DNA from 4 places in the Solidesulfovibrio fructosivorans JJ] genome. Region 1 is predicted to be linked to each of the others. Evidence: riboswitches for the same ligand, from Rfam matches in the RefSeq annotation. Region 1 holds a riboswitch; each other region holds the start of a gene.
The links. Region 1 has a riboswitch for cobalamin ahead of DESFRDRAFT_RS20410 (ribonucleoside triphosphate reductase). Riboswitches for the same ligand answer to the same signal wherever they lie in the genome.
Positions count from the first base shown of each region.

Region 2: another riboswitch for cobalamin. It lies ahead of DESFRDRAFT_RS10410 (TonB-dependent receptor plug domain-containing protein); the one in region 1 lies ahead of DESFRDRAFT_RS20410 (ribonucleoside triphosphate reductase).
Region 3: another riboswitch for cobalamin. It lies ahead of DESFRDRAFT_RS12425 (sirohydrochlorin cobaltochelatase); the one in region 1 lies ahead of DESFRDRAFT_RS20410 (ribonucleoside triphosphate reductase).
Region 4: another riboswitch for cobalamin. It lies ahead of metE (5-methyltetrahydropteroyltriglutamate--homocysteine S-methyltransferase); the one in region 1 lies ahead of DESFRDRAFT_RS20410 (ribonucleoside triphosphate reductase).

Region 1 is NZ_AECZ01000066.1:26-5,585, reverse strand. Features, by position in the region: gene DESFRDRAFT_RS20410 (ribonucleoside triphosphate reductase) at 1-1,947, opposite strand, end outside; cobalamin riboswitch at 2,089-2,301, opposite strand; gene DESFRDRAFT_RS21665 (hypothetical protein) at 2,427-2,690, opposite strand; gene DESFRDRAFT_RS20400 (bifunctional homocysteine S-methyltransferase/methylenetetrahydrofolate reductase) at 2,958-4,790, opposite strand; gene DESFRDRAFT_RS20395 (UbiX family flavin prenyltransferase) at 4,859-5,428, opposite strand.
Region 2 is NZ_AECZ01000012.1:79,689-87,711, forward strand. Features, by position in the region: gene DESFRDRAFT_RS10400 (ABC transporter substrate-binding protein) at 1-532, opposite strand, end outside; gene DESFRDRAFT_RS21295 (adenosylcobinamide amidohydrolase) at 529-1,353, opposite strand; gene DESFRDRAFT_RS10410 (TonB-dependent receptor plug domain-containing protein) at 1,253-3,259, opposite strand; cobalamin riboswitch at 3,368-3,564, opposite strand; gene DESFRDRAFT_RS10415 (hypothetical protein) at 3,650-3,916, opposite strand; gene DESFRDRAFT_RS10420 (MarR family winged helix-turn-helix transcriptional regulator) at 4,430-4,894, shown strand; gene DESFRDRAFT_RS10425 (efflux RND transporter permease subunit) at 4,955-7,420, shown strand; gene DESFRDRAFT_RS10430 (outer membrane lipoprotein-sorting protein) at 7,485-8,023, shown strand, end outside.
Region 3 is NZ_AECZ01000016.1:79,219-87,241, forward strand. Features, by position in the region: gene DESFRDRAFT_RS12400 (bifunctional folylpolyglutamate synthase/dihydrofolate synthase) at 1-182, shown strand, start outside; gene selA (L-seryl-tRNA(Sec) selenium transferase) at 304-1,707, shown strand; gene DESFRDRAFT_RS12410 (aminopeptidase) at 1,795-3,228, shown strand; gene selB (selenocysteine-specific translation elongation factor) at 3,347-5,266, shown strand; gene DESFRDRAFT_RS12420 (hypothetical protein) at 5,723-6,079, shown strand; cobalamin riboswitch at 6,100-6,280, shown strand; gene DESFRDRAFT_RS12425 (sirohydrochlorin cobaltochelatase) at 6,403-7,290, shown strand; gene DESFRDRAFT_RS12430 (FecCD family ABC transporter permease) at 7,290-8,023, shown strand, end outside.
Region 4 is NZ_AECZ01000012.1:115,817-123,839, reverse strand. Features, by position in the region: gene DESFRDRAFT_RS10585 (anaerobic ribonucleoside-triphosphate reductase activating protein) at 1-33, shown strand, start outside; gene metE (5-methyltetrahydropteroyltriglutamate--homocysteine S-methyltransferase) at 232-2,532, opposite strand; cobalamin riboswitch at 2,714-2,919, opposite strand; gene DESFRDRAFT_RS10575 (glutamine amidotransferase-related protein) at 3,080-4,564, opposite strand; gene DESFRDRAFT_RS10570 (outer membrane homotrimeric porin) at 4,637-6,067, opposite strand; gene DESFRDRAFT_RS10565 (glutamate decarboxylase) at 6,244-7,638, opposite strand; gene DESFRDRAFT_RS10560 (amino acid permease) at 7,674-8,023, opposite strand, start outside.

The DNA.
Region 1 (5,560 bases):
GGAGAGCGCCCGGCGCACCAGGTTTTTGCAGGCCTCGGCGCTGGAGATGCGTTCGCCCATGTAGAGGTGGAGCACCGTGCCGCCGGTGTATTTGCGCTGGAGTTCCTCCTGGCGCGAGAGCGCCTCGAAGGGGTCGCCGGTGAAGCCGACCGGCAGCTGGGACGAGTTGGTGTAGTAGGGCTTTTCCGTCGTGCCGGCCTGGATGATGCCGGGGAAGCGTTTGCGGTCCTCCTTGGCGAACCGGTAGGTGGTGCCTTCGGCCGGGGTGGCTTCCAGGTTGTAGAGATGGCCGGTCTGCTCCTGGAACTCGGTCATGCGCGCGCGCACGTGGTCGAGCAGGCGCACGGCCAGGGCGTGGCCGGCCGGGGTGGTGATGTTTTCGGCATCGGACGTGAAGTTGCGGATCATTTCATTGATGCCGTTGACGCCGATGGTGGAGAAGTGGTTGCGCAGCGACCCCAGGTAGCGCTTGGTGTAGGGGAAAAGCCCGGCGTCCATGCGCCGCGAGATTTCCTTGCGCTTGATCTCGAGGCTGGCCCGGGCGATGTCGAGCAGGGCGTCGAGGCGCGCGAGAAGTCCCGCTTCGTCGCCGCGATGGCGGTAGCCGAGCCGGGCGCAGTTGATGGTGACCACGCCCACGGAGCCGGTTTGCTCGGCGCTGCCGAAAAGGCCGTTGCCGCGTTTGAGAAGCTCGCGCAGGTCGAGCTGGAGCCGGCAGCACATGGAGCGCACCATGTTGGGCTCGAGGTCGGAATTCACGAAATTCTGGAAGTAGGGCAGGCCGTACTTGGCCGTCATCTCGAAGAGAATGTCGACGTTGGGCGACTCCCAGGGAAAATCCTTGGTGATGTTGTAGGTGGGGATGGGGAAGGTGAAGACCCGTCCCTTGGCGTCGCCGGCGGTCATGACGTCGATGTAGGCCCTGTTGATCATATCCATTTCGGCTTGGAGCTCGCCGTAGGTGAAGTCCAGCTCCTCGCCGCCGATGCGCGGATGCTGGCCGGCCAGGTCGTCCGGGCAGGTCCAGTCGAAGGTCAGGTTGGTGAAGGGGGTCTGGGTGCCCCAGCGCGACGGCACGTTCAGGTTGTAGATGAGCTCCTGGATGGACTGGCGCACCTCGGCGTAGTCGAGCTTGTCCTTGCGCACGAACGGGGCCATGTAGGTGTCGAAGGAGGAAAAGGCCTGGGCTCCGGCCCATTCGTTTTGCAGCGTGCCGAGAAAATTGACGATCTGTCCGACGGCGCTGGAAAGGTGGCGCGGCGGGTCGGCCTCCACCTTGTCCGGCACGCCGTTTAAGCCTTCCTCCAGCAGCGTGCGCAGCGACCAGCCGGCGCAGTAGCCGGCCAGCATGTCCAGGTCGTGGATGTGGAGGTCGCCTTCGCGGTGGGCGGCGCCCACTTCCGGCGGATAGACGTGGCTGAGCCAATAATTGGCCACCACCTTGCCCGAGACGTTCAAAATCAGCCCGCCGAGCGAATAGCCCTGGTTGGCGTTGGCGGCCACGCGCCAGTCATGGCGGTCGAGGTACTCGTTGATGGAGGCGGCCACGTCCACCACGGTCTTTTTGTCGTGGCGGAGCTTGGCCCGTTGTTCGCGGTAGACCGAATAGGCGCGCATGGTGCGGAAGTGGTTGGCGGAGATCAGCGCCTGTTCCACCACGTCCTGAATGCGCTCGATATCCGGAATCTGGCCGGCGAAGCGGTGGGAGAGCACCTTGACGGCCTGGGCCGTGAGCAACCGGGCTTCGGATTCGTCGAAGTCGCCGGTGGCCGCGCCGGCCCGGCGGATGGCGGAAAAGATTTTATCCGCGTCGAAGGGCACGACCTTGCCGTCGCGCTTTTTGATGCGCGCGGGCACGGCCACGGCGACGCGCGCCGATGCGGGCTGCTCGGCGGATTGCTCCAAGGTGTCGAAAGCAAGATCGGAACTGGTCATCGGTTCCAGCATGGCATTCCCTGCGACATCGCGTTCCCCCTATGCGACATCGAGACGGAACCGAGGAGAGACGCGCGGCCGCAAGCGCCACCCCATGCGCTGCGAGGCCGGTCCCCTCCCTCGAGGCTCCCTGGCGGTTCGTCCGCGAACAGGCTTCGCGGGCGGGCGCTGGCAGGTCTTCGGACTTGCGAACATGGCGGCCGGCAGGCCGGGTGCCTACTGTCCGCCGCTTCCCAGGCCGGGGGGCCCAGTGCTTCGTGGCGGAGGTCGTTTTCGCTTACCGCTGCGGGGCAGTCCCGGACTTGCACCGGGTTCTCTTTTGCAGCCCGTCCCGGGGGGACGGGCACCAGCGCTGCCATGGTATAGGGGGGGGCGGCCGGGAGAGTCAACCGGCCCCGAGGGACGCGAACGTCCGCTATCGGGCCCCGGCCGTGCCCTCCCGGCGCTTCAGGGCGATTTGAAAAAAAAATCCGTCGTCGGCGCGGCGTCACTCAGTGATCGTGGGTGTGGGGCTCGTGCTCGTGGTCCGGGTGGACATGGTCGTGAGGGCCGTGCTCGCCGGTATGCTGGTGTTCGTGCACGCCTTCCCCCGCGCCGTGCTCGTGGGGATGCTTGTGCTCGTGGGCATGCTCATGGCTGTGGACATGGACATGCTTGTGGGTGTGCTTGCCGATGCCGGGATGCTCGTGTTCGTGCTCGTGTTCGTGACTATGCTCATGGGTATGGTCATGGTGGTGTTCGTGGTCGCCTTGCATGATGGCTGCCTCCTTTTGTTATTTCATGAACCATTTCGCCGTCCCCGCCTAGACGGCATGTTTTTTTCCTCCCTCGCACAAGGCGCGCCCGTTCTCCGGGCCATGCGTTTCTCCCGGATATGAAACGAGGATGCGTACGCTTTTCAACTATCCATATTCGCCGGGGAAGCAACGGATGGGCCGTAATTTCCCGATTGCGGCGACGCGGTGCGCGAGTGGCGCGGCATGGGCCGCCTGTCGCAAGGAGGGGACGGCAACGAGGCGCTGTCAGGATGCGGGGACATCCCCCCGGGCCCGCCGGATGAGTTCGAGGGCCACGGCGTGGCGGTTGAAGGGCGGGATGAGGTAGATGCCGGCGAAATGCGGCAGGGCGTAGGCCATCAGCTCCCAGGCGATTTCCAACCCTTCCCGGGCCTCGCCGTCCCCGGCGGCGCGCAGGCGGTCGCGCACGTCCTCGGGAATGGAAATGCCCGGAAATTCGTTGTGCAGGAATTCCGCGTTGCGCAGGCTGGCCAGGGGCATGATGCCGAGAAAGATGGGGCAGGGGAAATCGCGCGTCTCTTCCAGGATCGCATCGACCTTCTCGCGCGAATACACGGGCTGGGTCAGGAAATAGGCGGCTCCGAGCTCCGCCTTGCGCCGCATGCGGCGCACCTGCATGGCCATGTTGCGGGTATTGGGATTGAACGCCGCGCCGATGCGGAAATTGGTCCGCAGCCGCATGTCCCGGCCCTGGGGATCCTGGCCCTTGTTGAAGCAGTCGAGCATGCCGATCAGTTCGTAGGAACGCACGTCGTAGACGCCGGACAAGCGTTCCTCGCCGCCGGAAGACGGCGGGTCGCCGGTGATCGCCAGCACGTTTTCCAACCCGAGGCAGGCCAGCCCCATGATGGTCGACTGCATGCCGATGAGGTTGCGGTCCCGACCCGTCAGATGGACGATGACCTCGACGTCGGTGCGGGCGCGGATCAGGTTGGCCAGGGCGATGTTGGACAGGCGGGGCGAGGCCAGGGGATTTTCCGCGATGGTGATGGCGTCCGCGCCGCCCGAGGCCAGGCTGGCCGCGCCTTCGAGGGTCCCCGACACGTCCAGGTGCTTGGGCGGGTCGAGTTCCACCAGGAACAGGGGACCCTTGCCCACGCGGTCGAGGAAGCACGGCCGGGGCTTGCCGGGCTGCCGGCCTGTCGCCGCCGTGTCCGGTCCCGGCGCGACGGCGGCCTGCCTGGGGGCTGTCCCGGCGCGGTGGGCCAGGGCCTGTCCCAGGGCGCGGATATGCTCCGGGCCCGTGCCGCAACAGCCGCCCAAAAGCCGCGCCCCGTGGTCCGCGCATTGGACGAGCACGCTCGCGAAATATTCCGGGGAGGAGGGGTACACCAGCCGGTCGCCCCGCCGTTCCGGGAAGCCGGCGTTGGGAAACACGGACAGCGGTCCTTCGAGGGGGCCGGCCGCCCGCAGGATGTCCAGCGCCCCTTGGGGGCCGCTGCCGCAGTTGAGCCCGACGATGTCCGCGCCTTCCCGGCGCAGAAGCCGCAGGCACTCGGCCATGGTGTGTCCGCTCAAGGACAGGCCCGTGCCGCCGAAGACGAATTGCGCCGCCACGGGCAGGGAGGTCGCGGACTTGGCCGCGTGCAGGGCGAGGCGCAGCAGCTCGAAATCGAAAAACGTCTCCAGCAACAGCAGGTCCGCGCCGCCTTCCGCCAGGGCCCTGGCCTGCTCGGCATAGAGGGCGGCGATTTCCGCCGGGTCCGGGGCCTCTTCCCGCATGCGCCCGAGGGGCCCCATGGCCCCGGCCACCCAGGCGTCATCCCCGGCGCAGGCCCGGGCCAGGGCCGCGCCCTGGCGGTTGATCTCCAGCACCTTGTCCGCCAGCTCGAACCGTTCCAGCTTCTTGCGGTTGGCCCCGAAGGTGTTGGTCTCGATGACCTCGGCTCCGGCGGCCAGATAGTCCAGGTGGATGGACCGGACCATCTCGGGGGCATCCAGATTGAGGGCGTCGAGGCAGGCCGTCGGGGCGGCGCCCCTGGCCAGCAGTTGCGTGCCCATGGCCCCGTCCGCAAGAACCGGCCGCTTGGCCAACGTCGTGAGAAGGTCGTGTCGCATGGCAGTGATTTCCTGGGATTATGCGTGGAAAAGCGCTGGGGAAAAACGCGGGCGTCCCGCCTGCCGCCTCAACCCTCGCGGCCGTCCCAGCGGTGGAAAAGGGTGTGGGCGATGCCGAGCTGGTCCAGGATCTTGCCCACGGTCTGGTCCACGATGTCCATGATGGTGCGCGGGTCGTGGTAGAACGACGGGGCCGGGGGCAGGATGACGCCGCCCATTTCGGTCACGGCCGTCATGTGGCGCAGATGTCCCAGGTGCAGCGGCGTTTCGCGCGGCACCAGCACCAGCTTGCGCCGTTCCTTGAGGGTCACGTCGGCGGCCCGGGCCAGGAGGTTGTCGCCCAGGGACAGGGCGATCTGGGCCAATGTCTTCATGGAGCAGGGCACGACCACCATGCCGTGCACGGGAAACGAGCCGCTTGAGACCGCCGCCGCCAGATTGTCGTGGGCATGGACCACATCGGCCAGGGCCGCGACCGCCTGGGCCGTGAAATCGGTCTCGTAGGCCAGGGTCGTGGCCGCGCCCCGGCTCAGGATGAGATGCGTTTCCACCCCGGCCACGCCGCGCAGCACCTCGAGCAGCCGGATGCCGTAGATCACGCCGCTTGCGCCGGTAATGCCGACAAGGAGCCGTTTCATAGGGTTTCCTTACTTATTTTGAGAAGAAAGTGCGAGAGGGGAAACCCTTTGAAAAGGGCAGTAGCCCCTCTCGCGCGCTCCCTTTCCTAAACTTCATAACTGGACGTGTGTTCTCTAAGCAGGAGTTCACTA
Region 2 (8,023 bases), on a different contig from region 1:
CATACATGGGGGCATAGCCGATCTGGTAGAGCACCGACGGTTGGAGGCCGTCGCCCCGTTTCCGGGTGATACGCGCCACGGTTTGGCGCATGGCGTCGGCCAATGCCACGGCCCTTTCCGAAGCGGCAAGGAGGTTTCCGATCTTCTCAATGGAGGCAAAGACGGCCGCAAGCGTATTTGTATCCAGGATATGGACAGGGACGCCAAGAGAGATAAGCCGTTCGGTGGTCTCCTGGGGTGTCATACCCTCCACGGCCAGACAGCAGTCGGGGCGCAGGGCCAGGATGCGCTCCAGGTCGGGGTGTGCATACGACCCCACCCGGGGAAGACGCTTGGCCACTTCCGGAAAGTCGCTGTACGTGGATGCCCCGACGAGTAGGTTTCCGCGATCCAGGGCGTAGACGATTTCCGTCAGGCTGGGGGCCAGGGCGATGACGCGCACGGGAGACCCCGCCGTCGCCTGTGACGGGAGAAACCAGGGGAGCCAGCAAACAGCCAGGATGGCCGCGGAAAGACGCAGTGCGGTCTTCATCTGTTCACTTCCCAGGCAATGGAGGAGGAAAGCGCTTCCATGACTGCCCTGCCCAACATCTCCCCGAAAAGGACATGCTTGCCGCACCAGCGAAGCGGGGGGCCCTCCCCACAGGCCAAGGTCGCACAATCGGTGCCCGTGCCTGTGGCTACAAGCCCGCTGACCGCGCTTTTGATACCATACTCCGAGAGCACGGCGGCCTTCGCTTCGGTCATGATCATGAGGGCCTCCAGCAGGGCCGCATCCGTGAGCTTGGCATTGGTAGCCGCCAGGATATTGATAGTACCCGCCGGCAATGCGTGGTCGTTCTTCTCCTGGTAGTCGGCCCTGTCTCCGGCCCGTCTGGCGTTGGCCAGGCCAGCCGTCAATATGACCCCCACAGCCACTCCAGCCTCATTGCGCCACGCCCAACGACAGGAATCCATAGAGGCAGCGGTCATCATGCCAATGGTCGGGCTAGACCAGTGGTGTTCGCGACAATACCGATCAAGGGTCGTCTCGGGAGGTGGATACTCACTCGGAGCGCGTGACCCGTCCTCATGAACGCGAAGGATGAACATATTCCTGGCCCTGGTCAGGCCTCCTCCAAGAGGGGACCAGCCACACGTCCGCCACCACCCCGGCAATATCAAGCGCACATAGTGGTCTGTGCGCTCCAGACTCAGGTCGGCCAATTCCGGGGGGGCCCCGGGGATTGCCGTCACGGGCCGATCCGCCGGCTTAGAATTCGTAGCGGACCCCGACACCAAACGTCCTCCCAGGCATGGGATAACCATCGACATAACTGTACCGTTCATCACCGAGATTGTTTGCAAACACATACGTCTCCAGTTTTTTGGCTGGACGTATGGAGAGTCTAGCATTCATGACGAAAAATGGGTCTTTGTCCACGACCTTGCCATAGTTGGCGGAATGCGTATCCCAGTCATACACCTTCTGGGGCCCCTGCCACTGCCCGTTCAGGTTGAGGGTGACCCGGGAGTCAAATCCGAACTGCACACCAGGGTTCAAGCTGTATTCCGACAGATTGAGTACCGTGTCCGTCCCGCGCGCGCTGACCAGCTTGGAATCCTCGACCTTGCGCTGAGCATACCAGATCCAATTCAGAAAGGGGGTCACCGACAAGCGATGGCTGCCAATGTCGAACTTGTGGCTGTACCGGGTGAACCCTTCCAGACCGGCGAGTTGCGAACCAGCGGAATTGATCCAGGTTTGCCAATAGGGGTTACCGTTGACTGTGGTTGAGGTCGTGGTGATGGCATCGGTGTAGAGCGTGTAGAAATAGGTTCCGGAGATTTCCAATCCCTTCCAGTTGATGTCGAGCCCTCCTTCCCAGGTCGTGCTCGTCTCCGGGGTCAGATTGGCATTGCCGATGTAATTGCTCCAGGAATCATGGTAACGGCCGCAGAATTTATAGGCATCCGGTGGCGTGAAGGCCGAGCCGGCCGACGTCCGCAAGGTCAGCCAGGACAGCGTTCGCCAGGTGATGCCGCCCCGCCAGCTCAGGTGGTCCATGGTGCGTGGCTGGGTGGTGGCATCGGTGAAGCTGTCATTGTCGAGAATACGCAGGTTGTACTGATCATAACGCAGGCCGGCCAGGAACGTGAAGTCGCCGATATCAACCTTCTCTTCTCCATAAATGGACAAGTTTTCGTAGTTGGAGTCGGGGGCGTAGACACCGTCGCCATCACGATGCTCCCTGATGTCGCGATATTGCCCGCCGATGGTAAAGCGCCCCAGAGAGAAGGTGGGCACGGAAACGCGCCCATCAATCCCAACCTGATTCGTGGTGAAGGAGGAGCGTTCGTAATAGGGCGTATCGGTGTTGGCATAATCATGCTCGTTGACCCAGGTCGCCAAGCGCCATTGCACATTGCGAGACTCGGTTGCCCCATCATAGATGGCGGCAAAATTTTTCATGGCGTCCTGAATCCTGGCCGTGTGGGTGGGCGAATAGGTCGGACCGGGATCACCCATGTTCCAGGCGTTGAAATAGTTCCCGAAGAGATGGAAGGTATGGTTTTCAACCGGAGTCATGGTCACGGTTCCGGAGGTGGCGAGATCATGATAATCGGTGTTGCGGTACCGCCAACCGCCGCTTGCGTCGTATTGCTCCACAGTGGTGACCCGTCCGGCCAGGGAAAAACCCAATCGACTGTCCTGGGTCCCCCCCTGGGCGGAGGCCTTGGGCTGGAAGCGGTTGAAGCTGCCGTACTCGGCCTCGACAGAGCCGGAGGGGGTACCTTTTCCACGCTTGGTGATGATGTTTATTACCCCGCCCATGGCCGAGGCCCCGTACAGGACCGAACCGGGACCGCGCATGATTTCCACGCGTTCCACGTTGCCAAGGGGTATCAAGGTGAGATTTCCGGACCCGAAGGGATTGCCGTCCACCAGCACCAGTGTCTTGGCATCCATGTTCGCCCCGGGTGAATCGTAGGTGTTGAAGCCACGGAGACTGAACCCCATGTAGGCCCCGGGATACTGAACGACCGTGCCCGGCGATTTTTGGATGATTAATTCGCTCAGGGTATCCACGCCGAGTTGATCAATGTCGTCACGGCTGAGGACCTCGACATGAACAGGCACTTCCCTGGCCGGAGCTGGCGTCGCCGTGGCCGTGACCAACACCTCGGGAAGGTTATAGGAGTTCTCTTGGGTGTCAGCCGCCAGTCCCAGGGACGGCAAGGCCAGGGCCACAGCCCAAAAGACCAGTAAGCAACGCATAAAAAAACCTCCTGCTTCGTGAAAGAAGAGGAGGGCCCGAGGAAACACAGAGACGACACTCCATCAATCAGACGGGGTGTCGTCCATGGGTTGGCTCTGCCTCGAAGCCCACCATGAATCTCGCAGGCTGGTCTCCCGGCTCAAGGATCGTCCTACTCGCCGCGCCTTCCCATCCGCGCCTTTTGCGTGGACAGTGGCGGTGTGCGGTTTTCGTCCCCTTTCACGGTTGCGGGCCAGCGCCGGTTTTTCACCGGACTTCCCACTTAGCCGCATCGGTGCTGCGGACCTGCAAGATCAACAATGCGGAGTAGCTGCCTGCTTTATATGGATGTTGTCAAGTCGATTCACGTTTTGGAAACAACCACATCCCTGAACGCGGCATGCCATTTCTCAAATGTAAAGGAGGAGGCGCCTATCACCGCGTGATGTCAAACCGGATCGGCAGGATGACCCACACAGCCCTCCCCCGGACATCTTGGCGATGTTGTCCCCCATGGTCTTCTTCATGGTGGCCGGGGAAGTATTCTTCTTCACTTCCTCAAAGGACTCGGGGATACCACCCGTCCCCCCAGTGCAACCATGGAACTCGCGCAGCGTCATGTCGAACGAAAACTCGTCCACGCTCAAATCATCGTCCAGCAGCGGCTTCAGGTCCAACGGCTCCTTCGGTCCGCCAGAGGGACTGCCGGGATTGTAGTGTTTCGCATTGGTGGGTTCCGGGTCAGGGGGGGGCCTTCACCAGTAGAACCGGGGCCACCCGTACCGATGATGTCCCGGACAAAGTCTGTAGGGCTGGGGGGCATTGCTGTCCTTGGAGTGGCGCGCCTTCATCGCAAGCATCTCTTCAATGTCCGCGTTGGTAATGATCTCGCCACACAGCCGTCGGATAACGCCGAAAACGGAAGTGACGCAGAAAACATCCCATCAGGTCCAGATCCATGGCCGGCTCGCCTTTGGGGCGGTGGTGTCAAGTCGACCTCGCCAGCCCGGGGAGGACGAGCGCTTGGCGGTCCGTCCAATTATTCGCGACACCTTCGGTGCCCAGCGACGAGGGGCACGGAAGGCAGGGCGCGCAGGGTTGACAACATGGTTTAGCTAATTTACCGTTTGACGCAATCGAGGTTCACCCGGAAGTCGGGCAGGGGATATCAGGCGGTTTTGCGAGGCGATATGGAAACAAAGGACGATCTCATCCTGGGCACGGTGCGCCAATTCCAGCGCGTGGCCGCCAAATACGCCCGCATCGAGGAGCTGCCGATCCCGGTCGAGGACGGCATCGAGGTCACGACCCGGGAGGCCCATACCATCGAGGCCGTGGGCAACCGGAAGCAGATGAGCGTCACCGACGTGGCCAACGCCTTCGGCATCACCAAGAGCGCGGCCTCTCAGATGGTTTCCAAGCTGTGCGACAAGGGTTTTCTCGAGAAAAAACAGGCCCCGCACAGCAACAAGGAATTCCAGCTGACGCTCACGCCCCTTGGCCGAAAGGCCTTTGAGGCCCATGCGCGTTTCCATGGAGAGGACAAGGAGGCCTTGATGGAACGGCTTCGTGGCTATTCCCTGTCCCAGATCGCTACGATTTCCGTGTTGCTCGAGGCCATCGGGGAAGTCATGGACAATCGGTTGTCCCGGTAGGCGGGGTATTTTTTTTCACTCTAAGGTTAAGCAGCTTAACTAAAGACGCAGGAGTATCCCATGAAAAGATTTCGGGCCGCGCTCGTGAACTTCGCGGTCGAGCATTCCAAACTGGTCGCTTTGGGGCTTTTGGCGACCATGGTCTTTTTCGCCGCGTTCTTTCCGAACATGACTATGGACACGGACCCGGAAAACATGCTGGAGCCCACGGAACCCGCGCGGGTCTTCCACAACGCCGCCAAAAAACGCTTCGACTTGAGCGAAACCATCGTGGTCGGCGTCATCAAGGAAGATGACCCCAACGGCGTGTTCAATCCCCGGACCCTGGCCCATGTTTACGAACTGACCCGGTTCGCCAAAACCCTTCGTTTTGCCGATCCAGAACACCCCGGCAAAACCACGGGCGTCATCGAAGTGGACATGGTCGCGCCTTCGGTGGTGGACCACATGCACCAGGCCGGGCCGGGCACCATCGTCTTCGACTGGCTTATGCAACGTCCGCCGGCAACACAGGCCGAGGCCTTGGCCGTACGCGATAGGGCCCTGTCCAATCCGCTGCTCGTCGGCCAGATGGTTTCGGCCGACGGCAAGGCGCTGTGCCTGTACCTGCCGCTGACGGACAAGCTTTTAAGCTACAAGGTCTATACGGCGCTGCAAGAGAAGATACGGGAGTTCGGCGGCTCCGAGGATTGGCATATCGCCGGCCTGCCCGTGGCCGAGGGGGCCATCGGCGTCGAGATGTTCAGCGAGATGGTTGTGGCCTCGCCGCTGACCATGGCGCTTATTTTCGGCATGCTCTACGCGATGTTTCGCAAATGGAGCCTGGTCATCCTGCCCATGCTCATCGCCTCGGTGACGGTGGTGGCAACTCTGGGCTCCATGATCGCCCTGGGCTTTCCGGTGCATATCTTAAGTTCCATGCTGCCTATTTTCCTGATGTCCATCTCCATCTGTGACTGTATCCACGTGCTTTCGGAGTTTTTCGATGTCTACACCGTGGAAAAAGGGCGCAAGGAAAGCATCAAGGAGGTCATGCACACCCTTTTCATGCCCATGCTCTACACTTCGCTGACTACGTCGGCCGGTTTCTTCTCCTTTGTCACCACGGACATTCCCCCGGCCAGGGTTTTCGGCGCCTTCGTCGGTGTCGGCGTCCTTTTTGCCTGGATCATCACCATTCTCTTCGTCCCAGCCTATATCATGCTGCTGCCTGAACGCATGCTCCGCAATTTCGGCTTGGCCGCGCATTGTGGGGACAAGGAATCCTTTCTCACGCGAGCACTGCATCGGCTGGGAGAATTGGCCTGCCGACGGTCCAAGACGGTTCTGGCCTTGTTTGTGGCCTGCGCCGCCCTTTCCGTCTGGGGCATGTCGCAAATCAACATCAACGACAACTATGCCAAACGCTTTGCCGTGGGCCATCCCATCCGCGAGGCGGACACGGCGCTCAACAGGCATTTCGGCGGCACCTATACGGCGTCCCTCGTGTTGGAGGGCAAAGACGGCAAAGAGATCTTCAAGCGCCCGGACGTCCTCGATTACATGGCGTCTCTGCAGGCCTGGCTGGTCAAAAACGGCTACATCGGCAAAAGCACTTCCCTGGCCGACATCGTGCGCAAGGTGCACCAGGAGCTCATCGACGGCCGCCCCGAGAACTTTCGGATACCGGCAAGCGCTCCGGCTGTCGCCGAATGCGTCATGCAGTATCAGCAAAGCCACAAGCCCCGCGACATCTGGCATTTCGTGACGCCGGGCTTCGATGCGGCCAACATCTTCATGCAGTTTCAAAGCGGCGACAGCATGCGGACAGAGGAAGCCGTCCAGGCCATTGCCGGCTATATCGAAGCCCACAAACCGCCTGTCGACCTGTCGTACAAGTTCGCCGGCCTGCACTACATCAACTACATCTTTCAGGGGAAGATGTTCTGGGGGATGCTGGGGTCCCTGGGCGGGAGCTACGTCATCGTGCTGGCCATGATGGTCCTGCTTTTCCGCTCCATCATCTGGGGATTTCTCTGCATGATTCCCCTGACGCTCACCATCATGTTCATCTACGGTGCCCTCGGCTTTCTCGGCCTGGACTACGACATGCCCGTGGCCGTGCTCGGGGCCATCTCGCTTGGCATTGCCGTGGATTTCGCCATTCATTTCCTGGAGCGCAGCCGGCAGTTCACTGCGGAAACAGGCTCCTGGATAAAAGCCGCTCCCCGGATGTTCGGCGAGCCGGCCCGGGCCATCAGCCGCAACGTCATCATCATCGCCATCGGCTTTCTACCCATGCTGGTCGCCTCGCTCGTGCCCTACAAGACGACCGGCATCCTGCTTTTCTCCATCCTGACCATTTCCGGATTCGTCACGTTGGTGCTGCTGCCGGCGATTTTGACGATCGCCCAGGATTGGCTGTTTCGGGCCAGACGGTTCCGTGTCCAGGACAAGGTCGCAGCTCCGGATGACGACCCCGCCCTGGTCCTGGCCAGGACAGGCGATCCGAAACCCGATCCGGCAAACGGCATCGGGCGACAATAGGCTTCGTCGTCGGAGAAAAAGCAACGGCGCACAGGCCTACAAAACACCGTAAGGGAGATCGACCATGAAAATCGTATTTGGCTTCTTGTTGTTGTCACTGGCCCTGTTTGGCACTTCAGGCCGCGGCAACGCGAGCGACGACACCCCATCCATCGAAACCATCATCGCCAAATCAAACCATGCGTCCCTCTATCAGGGAACGGACTGCCAGGGGACGACAACCATGACCATCACCGACAAGCAGGGCCGCGTGCGCAAGCGCCAGTTCAACATGCTGCGCAAAAACGGCGATACCCAGGACAAGGAGCAGAAGTACTTCGTGTATTTCATCGAACCGTCCGATGTGCGCAAGATGGTCTTTATGGTGCACAAGCATGTCGGGGAGGGAAAAGACGACGATCGTTGGCTCTATATGCCGAGCCTTGACCTGGTCAAACGCATCGCGGCCAGCGACAAGCGCACCAGCTTCGTCGGTTCGGATTTTCTTTATGAGGACATCTCCGGCCGCAGCCCCGACGAGGATACCCATGCGCTGGTTGAAACAACGGACAAATTTTATGTCGTGAAAAACATTCCCAAAAAACCGGACGCCGTGGAGTTCGC
Region 3 (8,023 bases), on a different contig from region 1:
AGCTGCCGGGCGTATCCCGGGCCAGGCCCGCGGCCGAAGTCGCGGCCGCCTTGGGCGAACGCGCCGTCACCGTGGCCGACCCTGCCGCCGCGCTTGACGCCGTGCGCCGCCTGGACGGGACGGTGGTCGTATGCGGCTCCATGTACCTGCTGGCGGCGCTTTTCGCCGCCCCGCAAAATTGATCTCGGGCGGGTTTGCGGCTAGGCTGACGCTTCCACGCGGCCGCGCCTGACCTCCGGCAATGTCCTTATGACGTTGCCGGAAGGCGCTGCGCACCGCCAACCCGAACTTCCCGGAAGCGCCGTGCAAAACCTCTTTCGCCTGCTGCCCGCCGTGGACGCGGTCCTGGCCGATCTGGCGGACATCCCCGACCTCGCCGATGCGCCGCGCCCGCTCGTGCACGATGCGGTCACGGATTTTCTCGACGGACTGCGCGCCGACATCAAGGCCGGCCGCATCACCGATCCCACCCAGCTCGCCCCCGAGGCGCTCACCGCCCAGTGCGCCCGGTTCGCCGTCGCCGCCTGCCGGCCCCATTTCCGGCGCGTGGTCAACGCCACGGGCGTGGTGGTGCACACCAACCTCGGCCGCTCGCTTCTGGCCGACGCCGCCATCGACGCCGCGGCCGCCGCCTGCCGGCGCTACTCCAACCTGGAATTCGACCTCGCCGCCGGCGAGCGCGGCAGCCGCTACAGCCACGTGGTGGACATCCTGCGCAAGCTCACCGGAGCCGAAGCGGCGCTCGTCGTCAACAACAACGCCGCCGCCGTGCTCATCGCCCTGGAAACTCTGGCCAAGGGCCGCGAGGCCATCGTCTCGCGCGGCCAGCTCGTCGAGATCGGCGGCTCGTTTCGCATCCCCGAGGTCATGGCCAAATCCGGGGCCATCCTGCGCGAGGTCGGGGCCACCAACCGCACCCATCCCCGGGACTACGAAAACGCCATCTCCGAGGACACGGCGCTTCTGCTCAAGGTCCACGCCTCCAACTATCGCATCATCGGATTCACCAAGGAAGTCTCGCTGCCCGAGCTGGTGGCCATCGGCCGCGCCCATGACCTGCCCGTGATGGAGGACCTCGGCAGCGGCAACCTGACCGATTTCGCCGGCATCGGGCTGCCCGGCGAACCGACGGTGCAGCAGGCCGTGGCCTCGGGCGCGGACATCGTGACCTTTTCCGGGGACAAGGTCCTCGGCGGGCCGCAAGCCGGCATCCTCGTGGGCAAGGCCCAATATATCGAGGCGATCCGCAAAAACCCGCTCAACCGGGCCGTACGCATCGACAAAATGACGCTCGCCGCCCTCGAGGCCACACTGCGCCTGTACCTCGATCCGCAAACCGCCAGAAAGGAAATCCCGACCCTGGCCATGATTACGGCCTCGCCCGAAGCGCTGGCCAAAAAGGCCCGGCGGCTGGCAGCGATCCTCAAAAAATCCCTGGCCGGACGTTACGCCGTCAAAGCCCTGCCCGGCGCCTCGCGAGTCGGAGGCGGCGCCTTTCCGGAACACGACCTGCCGACCACCCAGGTCTCCTTGACGCCCCTTGCCGGCGCGCCCTCGCCGGACGCCCTGCGCGAACGGCTGCTCGTCACCGATCCGCCGCTTATCGGGCGCATCGAGGGCGACGCCTTTCTCCTGGACCCGCGCACCCTGGCCGACGATGAACTGAAGCTCGTGGCCCGGGTGCTGGACGAGGCCCTGGCCGGCTGAGCCCGCCCGCGCGGACCGGGGGCTTCCCACCGGGGACTTCGACGCTTACTATGTTGCCATTGTCATTTTTGAAGGAGCCTTAGCGTCATGACCGATTTGAGCGAAACGAAAAACAACGCCTCCTCCCACGCCATCGAGGCCAAAAGCTGCTGGGAAACCTACGCCTCCCCCGAACAGCGCGCCGCCATGCGGGAGCTGGCCGACCGCTACATCGCCTTTCTTTCCGCCTGCAAGACCGAACGCGAAACCGTCGCCTACGTGCGCAAGGCGCTCGCCGACGCGGGCTTTGTCGAATCTCCGGATGGGGAATTCGCCGCCGACGCGGTCTTTCGCGTCATGAAGGGCAAGACGGTGTTCATCGCCCGCAAGGGCAAAAAGCCCCTGCGCGAGGGCTTCCGGCTGATCGGGGCCCACTGCGACACGCCGCGCATCGACCTCAAGCAGCATCCGCTCTACGAAACCTGCGGCGTGGCCCAGCTCAAGACCCACTACTACGGCGGCATCCGCAAGCACCAATGGCTGGCGCGGCCGCTGGCCCTGCACGGCGTGGTGGCCAAAAAGGACGGCACGGTCATCCCGGTGACCATCGGCGAGGACGCCTCCGATCCGGTTTTCGCCATCCCGGACCTGCTGCCGCATCTGGCCTACAAGCAGGTGGAGCAGAAGCTTTCCGACGCCTTCGAGGCGGAAAAACTCAACATCCTGATCGGCCACACCCCGGAAGCCTCCCCCGAGGCCGAAACGGAAGGCGGCGAGAAAAAAGAGCCCAAGGACCCGATCAAGTCCAAGGTGCTTTCGCTGCTCTACGACAAGTACGGCATCGAGGAAGCCGACCTCTACAGCGCCGAGTTGCAGGCCGTTCCGGCCGGACCGGCCCGCCCCGTGGGCCTCGACAAGGCCCTTATCGGCGGCTACGGCCAGGACGACCGGGTGTGCGTGTTCACGGCGCTCTCCGCCCTGCTCGAGGACCCGACGCCGGAGCACACCCAGATCGTGCTGTTCTGGGACAAGGAGGAGATCGGCTCCGAAGGTTCGACAGGGGCCAAGTCGCGCTTTTTCGAGTACTGCCTGGAAGACCTGATCGACGCCTGGGACCCGGGCGCGCGCAAAAGCCGGGTGCTGGCCGCCGGCAAGGCCCTGTCCTCCGACGTGCATGCCGCCCTTGACCCGGACTATCAGGACCTGCACGAAAAGCTCAATTCCGCGACGCTTGGCTACGGGCCGGTCTTTTGCAAGTTCACCGGGCACCGGGGCAAGGTCGGGGCCAACGACGCCCATCCGGAGTACGTGGCCTGGCTGCGCAACCTCCTCGACGGCGCCGGCATTCCCTGGCAGATGGCCGAACTCGGCAAGGTGGACCTCGGCGGCGGCGGCACGGTGGCCAAGTTCCTGGCCGTCTACGGCATGGACATCATCGACTTCGGCCCGGCCGTGCTCAGCATGCACAGCCCCTTCGAGATCACGAGCGAAGCCGACGTCTACACCGCCGTGCTGGCTTACAAGGCTTTTCTTTCGAGCTAATCGCTCCCTCGTCCAGGGGGCTTTCCCTTAAATGGGGTGGTCCAGGAGGGGCCCGCGGCCCCTCCTGGCCGCCGGAGGCTCCTCTCCACAACCACCCCAACCAAGGAGCGCACCATCCATGCCAGTCATCATGGGGACGGCCGGGCACATCGACCACGGCAAGACGACGCTGATCAAGGCGCTCACTGGCATCGACTGCGACCGGCTGGCCGAGGAGAAAAAGCGCGGCATCACCATCGAGTTGGGCTTCGCCTTCATGGACCTGCCGGACGGGGCGCGGCTCGGCATCATCGACGTGCCGGGGCATGAGCGCTTCGTCAAAAACATGGTGGCCGGCGCGGCGGGCATCGATTTCGTGACGCTCGTCATCGCCGCCGACGAAGGCGTCATGCCCCAGACCCGCGAGCATCTGGACATCTGCACCCTGCTCGGCGTTTCGGCCGGGGTGGTGGCCCTGACCAAAGCGGACATGGTGGACGCGGACTGGCTGGAGATGGTCACGGACGACGTGCGCGCGGCGCTTGCCGGCTCGTTCCTGGCCGACGCCCCCATTTTTCCCGTCTCGTCCCACACCGGGGCCGGCCTGCCCGAGTTGCGCGGGGCCCTGGCCGAGCTGGCCGCCAATTTCGCGCCGAAGCGGCGTTCCGATCTGGCCCGGCTCCCCATCGACCGCGTTTTCACCCTCAAGGGCCACGGCACCGTGGTCACGGGCACGCTCATTGCCGGCACGTTCGCGGTCGGCGACGAGGTGCGGCTTTTCCCCTCGGACAAGCGCAGCAAAATCCGCAGCCTGCAATCCCACGGCGAACCCGTGGAAGTCTCGCCGGCCGGACGGCGCACGGCCGTCAACCTGGCCGGGCTCGAGGTGGAGGACGTGGAGCGCGGCGAGGTGCTGGCCCGGCCGGGCACGCTTTTCCCTGAGAACGCCTGGGAGGTGGAGCTTTCCTGCCTGGCCTCGGCCCCGCGCGGCATCAAGCACCGCACCGAAGTGCATTTCCACCACGGCACGCGGGAAGTCCTGGCCCGGGTGCATCTGCTCGACCGCGACAAGCTGGAGCCCGGCGAGACGGCCGTGTGCCAGATCCGCTTTCCCGAGCCCCTGGCCGGGGTCTACGGCGACCGGGTGGTCATCCGCTCGGGCGCGCCGCTTCGCACCATGGCCGGCGGACGCATCCTTTCGCCCCTTGCCCGCAAGGTCAAACGCTTCGACGCCGACGCGGCCGCCACCTTTGCCGCCCTGGCCACGGCCGAGGGACCGGAACTCGTCGCCCTGCGACTGGCCCGGGCCGGCACCGAGGGACTGGGCTTCGCCCGGCTGATGACGCTCACCAACCTCGAATCCAAGGCCCTGGACAAGGCGCTTTCCGGGCTGTGCGACAAGGGCGCGGCAGCGCTTGTCGACCGCGAAGGCAAGGAAGGACGCCATTTCGTCCACGGCGACGTCGTCGCCGCCCTGACGCGATCGCTTGCCGATTTCGTGGCCGCCTACCACAAGCGCGAACCGCTGAAACTCGGCATTTCGCGCAGTGAGCTGGCCTCCACCTGGGGCAAGGCGCTTGCTCCCAAGCTTTTCCATTTCGTGGTCGAGCGGCAGCTTCGTGCCGGCAAGCTCGCCACCGAGCAGGACGTGCTGCGCCTGCCCGACCACAAGGTCTCGCTCGCCTCGGACCAGGCCAAGCTGCGCGAAACGCTCCTGGCCGCCTACCGCGCCGGCGGCCTCACTCCGCCCAACGTCAAGGATATCCTGGAGCCCCTGGACCTCACCTTCAAAGAGGCCCAGCCCGTCTACAAGGTGCTCTTAGACGAAGGGCTCCTCGTCAAGGCCCAGGAGAACATGTATTTCTGCGCCGAGGCCATAACGGGGCTCATTGAGAAGGTGCGCGCCTACTACGCCGCCGGGGCCACGGACATGGGGCCGGCGGAATTTCGGCAACTGACGGGCCTGTCCCGCAAGTTCCTCATCGCCCTGCTCGAATACCTGGACAAGGAAAAGGTGACCGTGCGCGTCGGCGACAAGCGCCAGTTGCGCGGGAAATAAGGAAAAGGGAAAGAGGAGGGGGAGTGCCTCCGGCGGCTAGGGGGAAACTTTTTGAAAAAAGTTTCTCCCTGGACCCCCTTCAAAAACTTTCAAAGGGGATATGGGGGGTACCGGAGGCATCGCGGAAGAGGGGAAACGCTCTTGCCGCGCGGAGAAGGGAAATAACTCCGGAAAAGGCGCGGATGGCCAGGGTATCGCTGGGAAGGTTTTTGGGAAAAACGGCAAAACGGCGGGAAGCCGCAGCCGCCCGCCGTGAAAAATCTGGCTGACCAGAAGCCGGTGCTACCAGTCCTGGTCCTCGGGCTTGGCTTCCTGCTGCGCCTTGATGACCCGAAGGGCGATGAACACGGAAATAAAGCCGAACAGCACGATGAGACCGGAGAAATCGAATGTCACGGTGAACCTCCCCCGACGGATGTATTTCGTGAAAAAAATCTTTAACCCCAAAGAGAAGTGATGTCCAGATACCCATGCCGGCCGCGTCCGTTCCCGGCCCTTCTGGCCCTGCTCACGGCAATGGCCCTGTGCGCCGCCACGGCAATGGCCGGCGTCATCACCGTCAAGGACAACACCTACAGCCTCGACGGCGGCAGGCCCGTCACCGGGGCCTGGGAAGTGGCCGAAAAAATCGCCGTCGGCAAGGACGTGGCCATCGTGGTCATGGAGGACAAGGCCAACCCGACCACCATCCAGATCCTGCTCCAGCTCCTGGAGAGCCTCCACGTGCCCACGCTGCTCACCAAGCGGGCCGACTTCAAGCCGCTGGTCGACCGGGGCGTGCTCAAGCCGACCCGCACCCCGACGTATCCTTGACAGCCGCACCCGCCCCCGGTACTGCGCGGAAACGATCGGGTGCCCACATGGGCTCAATAGGGAATCCCGTTTAATTCGGGAGCGGTCCCGCCGCCGTATGTCCCCACAGTCGGCTTCCTCGCGCGCCACTGGGAAGAACTTCCCGGGAAGGCCGGAGCCGATGGGACGAGCCGGAAGACCTGCCCGGTCGATCACAGGCCAACCCGTCGGCAACGAGGGCTTTTGCCGGCCGGGCGTAAGGACCGGGACGTCGACCCGTAGCGCGGGGACTTCCCGCCGTCCTTTTTTATCAAGAGCCCTCCATGCCCGTGGAGGTTTTCCCCATGCTCCGTTTTTCGCGAGCGCTTTTCGCATTGTGGCTGTGCCTGGCCATGGCCGCTCCGGCCCTGGCCGGCCATGAGGCCAAGAAGCAACCCCAAAAGGCCATTGTCGTGGCCGCCTTCGGCACTTCCGTGCCCGAGGCCGCGCCGGCCATCCAGAAAATGGTCGAGCGCGTCAAGGCCGCCTATCCCGGCGTGCCGGTGTCCCTTTGCTACACCGCCTCCATGATCCGCCACAAGCTGGCCAAGCAAGGCAAGGCCGTGCCGCCCTCCCCGGCCGAAGCCCTGGCCGTGCTGCCCGACAAGGGCGTCACCGACGTGGCCCTTTTCTCCCTGCAAACCATTCCCGGCCACGAATACGACGATCTCGTGCGTCTGGCCGAGGCCTTCTCCGGCCTGCCCAAGGGGCTGACCCACGTGTCCGTCAGCGCCCCGCTGCTTTACGCCAAGGAGGATTTCCCGCGCGTGGCCAAGGCGCTCCTCGCTTCGGCCCCCAAGGACCGCAAGCCCGGCGAGGCGCTCGTCTTCGTCGGCCACGGCACCGACCACCCGGCCAACATGGCCTACCCGGCCCTGCAATACACCCTGTGGCAGCTCGACCCCAATGCCTTCGTGACCACGGTCGAAGGCACGCCGAGCTTCGAGGACCTTATCGCGGAGCTCAAAAAGCGCGGCATCAAAAAGGCCTGGCTCATGCCCATGTTCGCCGTGGCCGGGGACCATGCCCACAACGACATGGCCGGCAAGGAAAAGGACTCCCTGGCCTCGCAGCTCGCCGCCGCCGGCATCGCCGCGACGCCCCAGATGCAGGGCAACGGCGATCGTGACGCCGTGGCCGCCATCTGGATGGACCACCTGAAAAAGACCGTGGACGCCCTGCCCGGAAAATAATGCCCCGAAACCGCTTACAAGGCGCGGGACCGCGTGCCCTGCTCCCGGCTCTGGCCGGGCTGGCCGCCCTGGCGACGGCCTGCCTGGCCGGGGCCTATCCGGCCGGTCCGGGCCAGGTGGCCGCTGTCCTCGGCCGGGCCATGGGACTGCCCGTGACCGCGCCGGCCGATCCGGCGCTCACGGCCGTGGTGCTCGACCTGCGCTTATGGCGGGGCGTGCTGGCCTACGGCGTGGGCGCGGCCCTGGCCGTGGCCGGTGGGGTGTTCCAGGGAGTGCTGCGAAATCCCCTGGCCGATCCCTTCACCCTTGGCGTCTCTGGCGGCGCGGCCTTCGGCGCGGCCCTGTCCCTGACGCTCGGGCTTGCCGCCGCCTCGGGAAGCGTCATCGCCACCCCGCTTTGCGCCCTGGCCGGAGGAGGCGCGGCCCTGGCCTTCGTGCTGGCCCTGGCCCGGGCCTGCGGCGGGTTGCGCCGGGAGACGGTGGTTTTGGCCGGCATCATCGCCGCCACCTTTCTTTCGGCCCTGCTCTCGCTCACCAAGGCGCTCAACGAGGAATCCGTGGCCGGCATCGTCTTTTGGATCATGGGCGGCTTCCAGGGACGGGGCAAAGCCGAGCTGGCGCTTTTCCTGCCCTGTTTTCTGGCTGGCGCGCTCCTCATTCGCCTCTATATCCGCGAGTGCGACATCCTGCTTCTGGGCGAAACCCAGGCGCGGCAATTGGGCGTCGCCGCCGG
Region 4 (8,023 bases), on a different contig from region 1:
ACAGCCCCCGGCCTCTCCATCACCGTGCGGTGATTGGGGAGGGGAGGGGAAGAGTCGGGGGAGGGAACCCTTTTTTGAAAAAAAGGGTTCCCTCCCCCGGACCCCCACCCTCCCCAAAAACTTTCAAAGGGGGGCAAGGGGACGTATCCCCCTCACCCCGTTAAAAGTTTTTGAAGGGGGTCCAGGGGGAAACTTTTTTCAAAAAGTTTCCCCCTGGCCGCCGGAGGCTCTTTACCTCTTCAACAACACCGCGCGGACGCGGCGGGCTGCTTCCACCATATTGGCCAGGGCGGCCGAGACTTCCGGCCAGGCCCGGGTCTTGAGCCCGCAATCAGGGTTGGCCCACAGCCGTTCGGGCGGGATGACCTCGGCCGCGCGTTTGAGCAGCGCTTCCATCTCCTCGACCGACGGCACACGCGGGCTGTGGATGTCGTAGAGCCCGGGACCGATCTCGTTGGGATATTGGAAGTCCGCGAAGGCGGTCAGAAGCTCCATGCGGCTGCGGCTGGCCTCGATGCTGATGACGTCGGCGTCCATGGCGGCGATGGACGGCACGATGTCGTTGAATTCCGCGTAGCACATGTGGGTGTGGATCTGCGTTTCCGGTTTGGCCACGGCGGCGGTCAGCCGGAAATCGTCCACGGCCAGGGCCAGGGCCATCTCCCAGTCCTTGCGCCGCAGCGGCAGCCCCTCGCGCAGGGCCGGCTCGTCGATCTGGATCACGCGCAACCCGGCCCGCTCCAGATCCGCCACCTCGTCGCGCATGGCCAGGGCGATCTGCCGGCGCGTGGTCTCGCGGGGCTGGTCGTCGCGCACGAAGCTCCAGCACAGGATGGTCGCCGGGCCGGTGAGCATGCCCTTCATGGGCTTCTTGGTGAGGGACGCGGCATAGGTCGACCAGTCCACGGTCATGGGGCCGGGGCGCGACACGTCGCCGTAGATGACCGGCGGCTTGACGCAACGCGCGCCGTAGCTTTGCACCCAGCCGTTTTTCGTGAAGCAGAAGCCGGCGAGCCGCTCGCCGAAATACTCCACCATGTCGTTTCGTTCGGGTTCGCCGTGCACCAGCACGTCGAGGCCGAGCGCCTCCTGCCGGGCCACCACGTCGGCGATGGTCTCCTTGAGGAATGTTTCGTAGGCGGCGGCGTCCATCTCGCCGGTTTTGGCGCGCCGCCGGGCCTGCCGGATCTCCGGCGTCTGGGGGAAGGAGCCGATGGTGGTGGTGGGGACGGGCGGCAGGGAAAGGGCGGCCGCCTGCAATCCGGCGCGTTCCTTGTACGGAGCCGGCCGGTGGAACATGTCCACGGTGATGGCCTCCACCCGATGGCGCACGGCCGCGTCGGTCGCGACCCCGCTTTCCCGCCGGCTTTCCCAGGCGGCCCGGTTGGCGGCCAGGGCGGCGGCCACCTCCGAACGCTCAGGCCCGCCGGGCGCGGCGGCATCGGCCAGCAGGCGCACCTCGCGGCATTTCTGCACGGCAAAGGCCATCCAACTGCGAATGGTCGGGTCGAGGGCGCTTTCCGCCTCGAGGTCCACCGGGCAATGCAGCAGCGAACACGACGGCGCGAGCATGAGGCGCTTCGCCCCGACGTGGTCCGCCGCGAGCTCGATGCGCGCCAGGGCGGCGGCCGCGTCCACGCGCCAGATGTTGCGCCCGTCCACGAGCCCCAGCGACAAGGCGGTCTCCGGGGACAGCGCCTTGGCGACCAAGGCGATCTGGGTCGGGTCGCGCACGCAGTCGATATGGAGCGCGCCGAGGGGCAGCCCTTCCACCCAGGACAGGTTGTGGGCGATGCCGCCGAAGTAGGTGGCGAGCATCACCTTCGCCGGACCGGCGGCCCTGGCCAGATCGCCGTACGCCTCCTTAAACGGCCCGGCCAGGGCTTCGGGCGGGTCCTGGGCCAGGATGGGCTCGTCGAGTTCGATCCAGGGGCACAGCGCGCCCAGGCGGCCGAGGATGTCCCGGTAGGCCTCAAGCAGGTCCGGGAGCAGCGAAAAGCGGTCGAAGCCGGGAGAAACGCTCTTGCCGAGCATGAGAAAGGTGAAAGGCCCGGGCAGCACGGCCTTGGCCGCGAACCCGGCCTGGGCGGCCTGGCGCGCCTCGTCGAAGATTTTCGACCCGACCACGGCAAGACGCTGCCCCGGCGTGAACTCCGGCACGATGTAGTGGTAGTTGGTGTCGAACCACTTGGTCATCTCCATGGCCGCCACGTCGCGCGTTCCGTCCTGGACGCCCCGGGCCATGGCGAAAAAGGTGTCGAGGGACGCCTCCCCGCCGGCATGGCCGAAGCGCTCCGGCACCGCACCCAGCAGGCAGGCCATGTCGAGCATGTGGTCGTAGAGGGAAAAATCGCCGACCGGCACGAGGTCGATGCCGGCCTCGCGCGCAAGCGTCCAATGCGAAAGCCGCAAGGCGGCGGTCCGTTCCCCGAGGGCGGCGGCGTCGATCCCGCCGGCCCAGTACGCTTCAAGGGCGGCCTTGAGTTCCCGACCCCGCCCCATGCGCGGAAATCCCAGCAAATGCGTCACCATGCAACGTGCTCCTTGTTGGCCCGGGTGGTCCACGGGCGGTTGGCGTCGGCCGGCATGACCAAAAAACGGCACGCAACAAAAAAACCCGTCCCCAACATGCGGGGAACGGGCCACGGGTGACGATCCGGGAACGCGAACGCGTCCGGCGCAACGGTCACTCCGGCCCATGTCGCGAGGCCTGGATACCGACCGATTCGAGGCGTCTTCTGGCTTACGGGGCGGTCCCCAAAGGGACCATCAGCATCCGGAGGCTTCCTTCCCAGGCCGGCTTTCGCCCGACCCAGTGGAGAACCGCCGCCAAACCCCGATCACAGCAGCGCGTCTGCGACGGATTCGCACCGTCTTCCGTTTCTCGAAAGGTCCTTTACCACAAATCGGCCCGTCAATGGCCCAATTCCAGTCCCCTGTCAATGAGGAGGAGGGGAAGAAACGGAGATGCGAGAGGGGGACCCTTTTTGAAAAAAGTGTCCCCCTCTCGCGCTCTCCCCTCCCAAAAACTTTCAAAAAGGAGAACAGGTTCACGCAAGACGGGGCGGTATTTCTTGTATCAACGCGGTTGCGATCGCGACAGGGCGTCCCGCAGAAAGCGCCGCAGCACATTTTCCGCCTGGTTGTAGGAAACCTTGATCTCCGGGTGGAACTGCGTTCCGTACAGACGTCCGTCCCGGCCGCGCACGGCCTGGATGTACGTGGACTCGGCCACCACTTCGAACCCCGGCGGCAGGTCGTACACGGCCCAGCCGTGCACTTCCGGCGCGGTGAAGGGCTGGGGCAGGCCCTTGAACAGTGGATCGTCGACGAGGGTGCGGATCTCCGCGTACCGGTCCGGCTTTTCCATGGCGGAAATGTCGGAATGCCCCATGGAGCGCACACGGGTGTAGCCCGAGGCGAAGGAAAGCATCTGGTGCCCGGCGCAAATGCCGAGGATGGGAACCGGCGCGGCGCGAATGATCTCGAATTCGCCGTTGTATTCGAACATGGGCAGGTCGTTGTAGTCGGCGTTGTTGCCGCTGAGCAAAATGGCCACCGGCTTTTTCGCAAGCGCCTCGTACAGGGCCATGCTCGCTTCGTAATACGGCACGGTCACGGTCGCCAGTTCCGGGACCATCTCATGGACGCGCGCGGCCAGCTCCGTAAACGTCGCGCCGTTGTGCTGGTTGCCGATGACGAGGACATACGGCCCGGACGGCGGGCTCGGCACGGGAGGATGCCCCGGAGAATACAGCAGCAGCTCGTTTATGCCCGGGGCATAGCCGGTCCAGTCGCTGATCTCCAGCCGCCAGAAACGGGCCGAAACCCCGTCGACATCGAGAATGAAGCGGTAGGTATCGCCGTCGGTGACCTTGACGACCTCCTTCCAGGCAACGCCGTCGGGGCTCGCCAGCCAGCGGAAGGCCACCGGCCAGCCGTCCCGGCTGCCGGAATCGGCCAGCATCCAGATGCGGCTTATGGTCCGCCTCCGCCCCAGATCCAGCTCCACCCAGGCCCTGTCCGGACCCGGAGGCGCGGCCCGCCACTGGGTGGAAAGGCCCTGGTCGGTATAGTCGATGAGATTTTTCGGGTCCGAGCCGCTCGAAACCTTCACGCTCACGGGCACGGCCCGGGTCAGGTCCATGAAGGCCTTGTCGCTCGCCGTATCCACCGAAAACCGGCTGACCGCCCAGGGCCCGTGCGCGCCCTTCTCGTCCGTGGCCCGCACGCGCCAGTACCAGCGGGTCCCATCCGCCAGGGGCTTTTGCTCGGAAATGGCCAGGGCGCTGACGCCTTCGGGGTTTTCCGGCAGCGTGTAGTCGAGGCGGCCGACCGCGAACGCCTTGTCGCGGGCGAGCTGGATTTCGTAGACGCGTTTCCCCTGGCCGCCCGTGGCGTTTTTAAAGGACAAAACAGGCGCCACGCGGGTGACGACGACATCGAAATTGGGGTTCGTGGTGAGCCGCGGCGCGCTGATCGGACACTGTGCCAGGGCCACGGCGCAGGACAGGCCGACGATCCATACGGTGAGGACGAGCGGAGGCAACATCCGGCTTTTCATGCGGGCACTCCTTGGGCCGGCAAAGCATCCGGCCGTGGCGGCGCATCGCAAGACGACCGAGCGCGCCACGCGTTAAAAGGTATAGATGATGCCAAGCGCCGCCTGCCAGGCGTCGCCGGCCTGATGCACCATACGATGTCCCCAGATGCTCGAGTGGAACCCTTCGGGATGGGCCCAGCCGGTTTCGCCGATCAGGTTCAGGGCGTCGGTCAGGGCGTACACGTGCTCCCAGGCGATGGAATAGAGCCGCTCCCCCTCGGCGAGATCCCGCCCCATGGTCACGTAACTGCCGGGGCCGCCCGTCAGGGCCACGGCCTTGCGCAGGCCCGCCGGCGAACTGGTGCCCGTGGCGTAGGAAAAGGCGACCAGGGAGGTCAGGCGGGGCAAAACGCTGATGCGGGCGAAGTTGAGGACCAGACCCATGCTGCCCTGGGGCGTGGTGTTCATGGCGGCCTGGGTCAGGTACTGGTCGGCGTTGAAAAGAAACGAGCCCGCGGGTCCCCATATCGTGTTGATGGCGGGCAGCCGCTCGGAGCCGTCGGACAGCCCGGAATCCTCGCCGCTGCCGTACCAGCCGAACAACTGCGGCGCAAAGGCGGTAAAGCCGGTATATTCCAGTCCCGCGTCCGCGAACCAGCCGCGCCGGTGGAAGCGCTCCCGGTCGGCGGCGAAGGCGTCGCCGTAGACCGCGTCGGCATAGAACTTGAGCGACAACGGCAGCTCGGCGTCCAGGGAAAAACCGGCCCAAAGCGCCGCGTTCTGGTTGTTGGAAAACGCCGTCGCCCCGGCGTAGGAACTGGCCGAAAGCAGGCTGTTCCCCATGGGGCTCGGCAGGTCGGCGGATCGGCCGAGGATGGCCACCGCGCCCCAGGGCGTGAAATGCGTGCCCGCGACCGTCACCGGCAGCGTGAGGAAGGTGAAGTCCAACTCGTCGCCGACTTGCGTGGTTGTGCCGTCGTAGGTCCGGTTGGTGTCCACCAGCCGGGCGTAGCCGGCCGTGACGTCGAGCCGGTCCGCGATCAGCGGCGCGCTGACGACCAGGGCGGCCGCGTCGCTGTTGCCCGAGTCCGTGCCGAGCACCACGGAGTCGTAGAAGACGGCGTTGTGCGGCAGGGACAGGGGCTGGTAGCCGGCGGTCACCTTGATGGCCGTCTCGGGCAGGGTGAACTGGAGATAGCACTGGTAGGGCTCGATGGCGGTCGTCGGATTGGCCGCCGTCAGGGTGCCGTGGCCCCAGGTCTGGTTGTTGACGCGAAGCCCGAGGCGAAAGGCCAAGTTTTCGTTGGCGGCGAGATCGACATGCAGGCGCAGGCGCTGCCAGATGTTCATGGTGTCCGCGGTCCGGGTGCCGTCCGCGTTCCAGCCGGTGTAGTTCTGATTGCTGAAAAACGTGCCCTGCACGCGAAAATCGCCGTACATGGAAACCGAGGTTGCGGCCGAGGCGGCGGGGGCGAACAAGCAGGCGGCGACGAAAACGAGAGCGGCGAACCGGAATCGGGGCATGGCGGTGTTCCTGCTGGGGTGTCCTGGAAAAATGCGTCCGTCTTTTCCAGAACGCAAACGGGTTGGCTGGGGCGGCTGCCTCAAATCGGCATCCATGGACCTCAAACGGGCCGCGCCGGCACGGTCCGGCCCCGGATCATCGATCGATCCGGGGCCGAACGGGACGTGGCGCGGGGTTAGGTGTGGCTGAACCCCGAGGCCGTCTCCGCGGACAGGGAGTGGGTCACGGGATTTTGGGCGAAGTAGGCCAGGCAACGCTTGAGGTCGTCGACCAGGAGGTCGGCCAGGTCACGGCTGAAGCCGTGGCGGACCAGGGCGCGCATGACCACGAGGTCCTCCCGATGGGGCGGCATGGAATAGGCCGGCACCTGCCAGCCCCGGGAGCGCAGCCGGTCGGACAGGTCGTAGAGGTTGAAGTTGTGCTTGCTCCCTTCGACAAGGCTCCAGGTCACGGCCGGGATGCCGCCCCGGCCGTCGTAGATGACCTCGAAGTCCGGGATTTCCCGAAGCGCGTCGCCGAGATAGGCGGCCGTGTCGTAGCAGGCCGACTGGATCTTGTCGTAGCCCTCGCGGCCAAGGCGCAGGAAGTTGTAGTACTGGGCGATGATCTGGCCGCCGGGGCGCGAGAAGTTGAGCGCGAAGGTCGGCATGTTGCCGCCGAGGTAGTTGACTTTGAAGATCAGGTCCTCGGGCAGCTCCTTGGCGTCGCGCCACACCACCCAGCCGACGCCGAGCGGCGACAGGCCGAACTTGTGGCCCGAGGCGTTGATCGATTTAACCCGGGGCAGCCGGAAATCCCAGAGCAAGCCGGGATCGTGGAACGGGGCCAGAAAGCCGCCGCTCGCGCCGTCCACATGGACCGGGATGTCGTGGCCGGTGTCGGCCTGGTACTTGTCCAGGGCCTTGCACACCGCTTCCACGGGCTCGTACTGGCAGGTGAAGGTCACGCCGAGCGTCGGCACCACGCCGATGGTGTTTTCGTCGCAGCGTTTGATGACTTCCTCGGGGCTCATGATGAGCCTGTCGCGCTCCATGGGGATTTCGCGCAGTTCGACGTCCCAGTAGCGGGCGAACTTGTGCCAGCAGACCTGGACCGGGCCGCAGATCATGTTGGGCTTGTCCGTCGGTTTGCCGGCTGCCTTGCGGGCGGCCCGCCAGCGCCATTTCATGGCCAGCCCGCCGAGCATGGCCGCCTCGCTCGAACCGGTGGTGGAGCAGCCCATGGTGTTGGCGGCCTCTGGCGAGTGCCACAGGTCGGCCAGCATGTGCACGCAACGCGCTTCCACCTCGGCGGTCTGGGGATACTCGTCCTTGTCGATCATGTTCTTGTCGAGGCATTCGTCCATCAACCGGTGAATCTCGGGGTCGGCCCAGGTCTGACAGAAGGTGGCCAGATTCTGGCGGGAATTGCCGTCGAGCATCAGTTCGTCGTGCACGACCTGATAGGCGTGTCTGGCCTCGATCTCTTTTTCGGGAAAGCGGTACTTGGGCATGCGCACCGAAAGGTCGCTCGACGCGTACACATCGTCGAGGAGATCGTCGCGGACCGTGTCTTTCTGATGCAAGGGCATAAAAGCGCCTCCTTCGTTGCGGTTTCGCCGGCGGCCTACTTGCCGCCCTGAAGCCAGCCGGGTTTCTTGCAGGCGTTGATGACGAGCGGCAGGCCGACGAACACCACCAGGCCGGCCGCCACGAGGCCCACGTACAGGGCCGGATTGCCCACGGGAAGGTTCGTCGGCGGGAAAAAGCCGACCACCAGGGAGAACGCCACGCCGAGAAGGCCGATGCCGGCGATAAACCCCATGCCGACGACGCCGCCTGGCACCTTGTAGGAGCGCGGCAGGTCGGGACGGGTCAGACGCAGCCGGATGGCGGCGGCGTACATGAGAATGTACATCACGAGATAGAGGGTGACGGTCATGGCGGAAAGCACGAAAAAGGCCACGCTCACGTTGT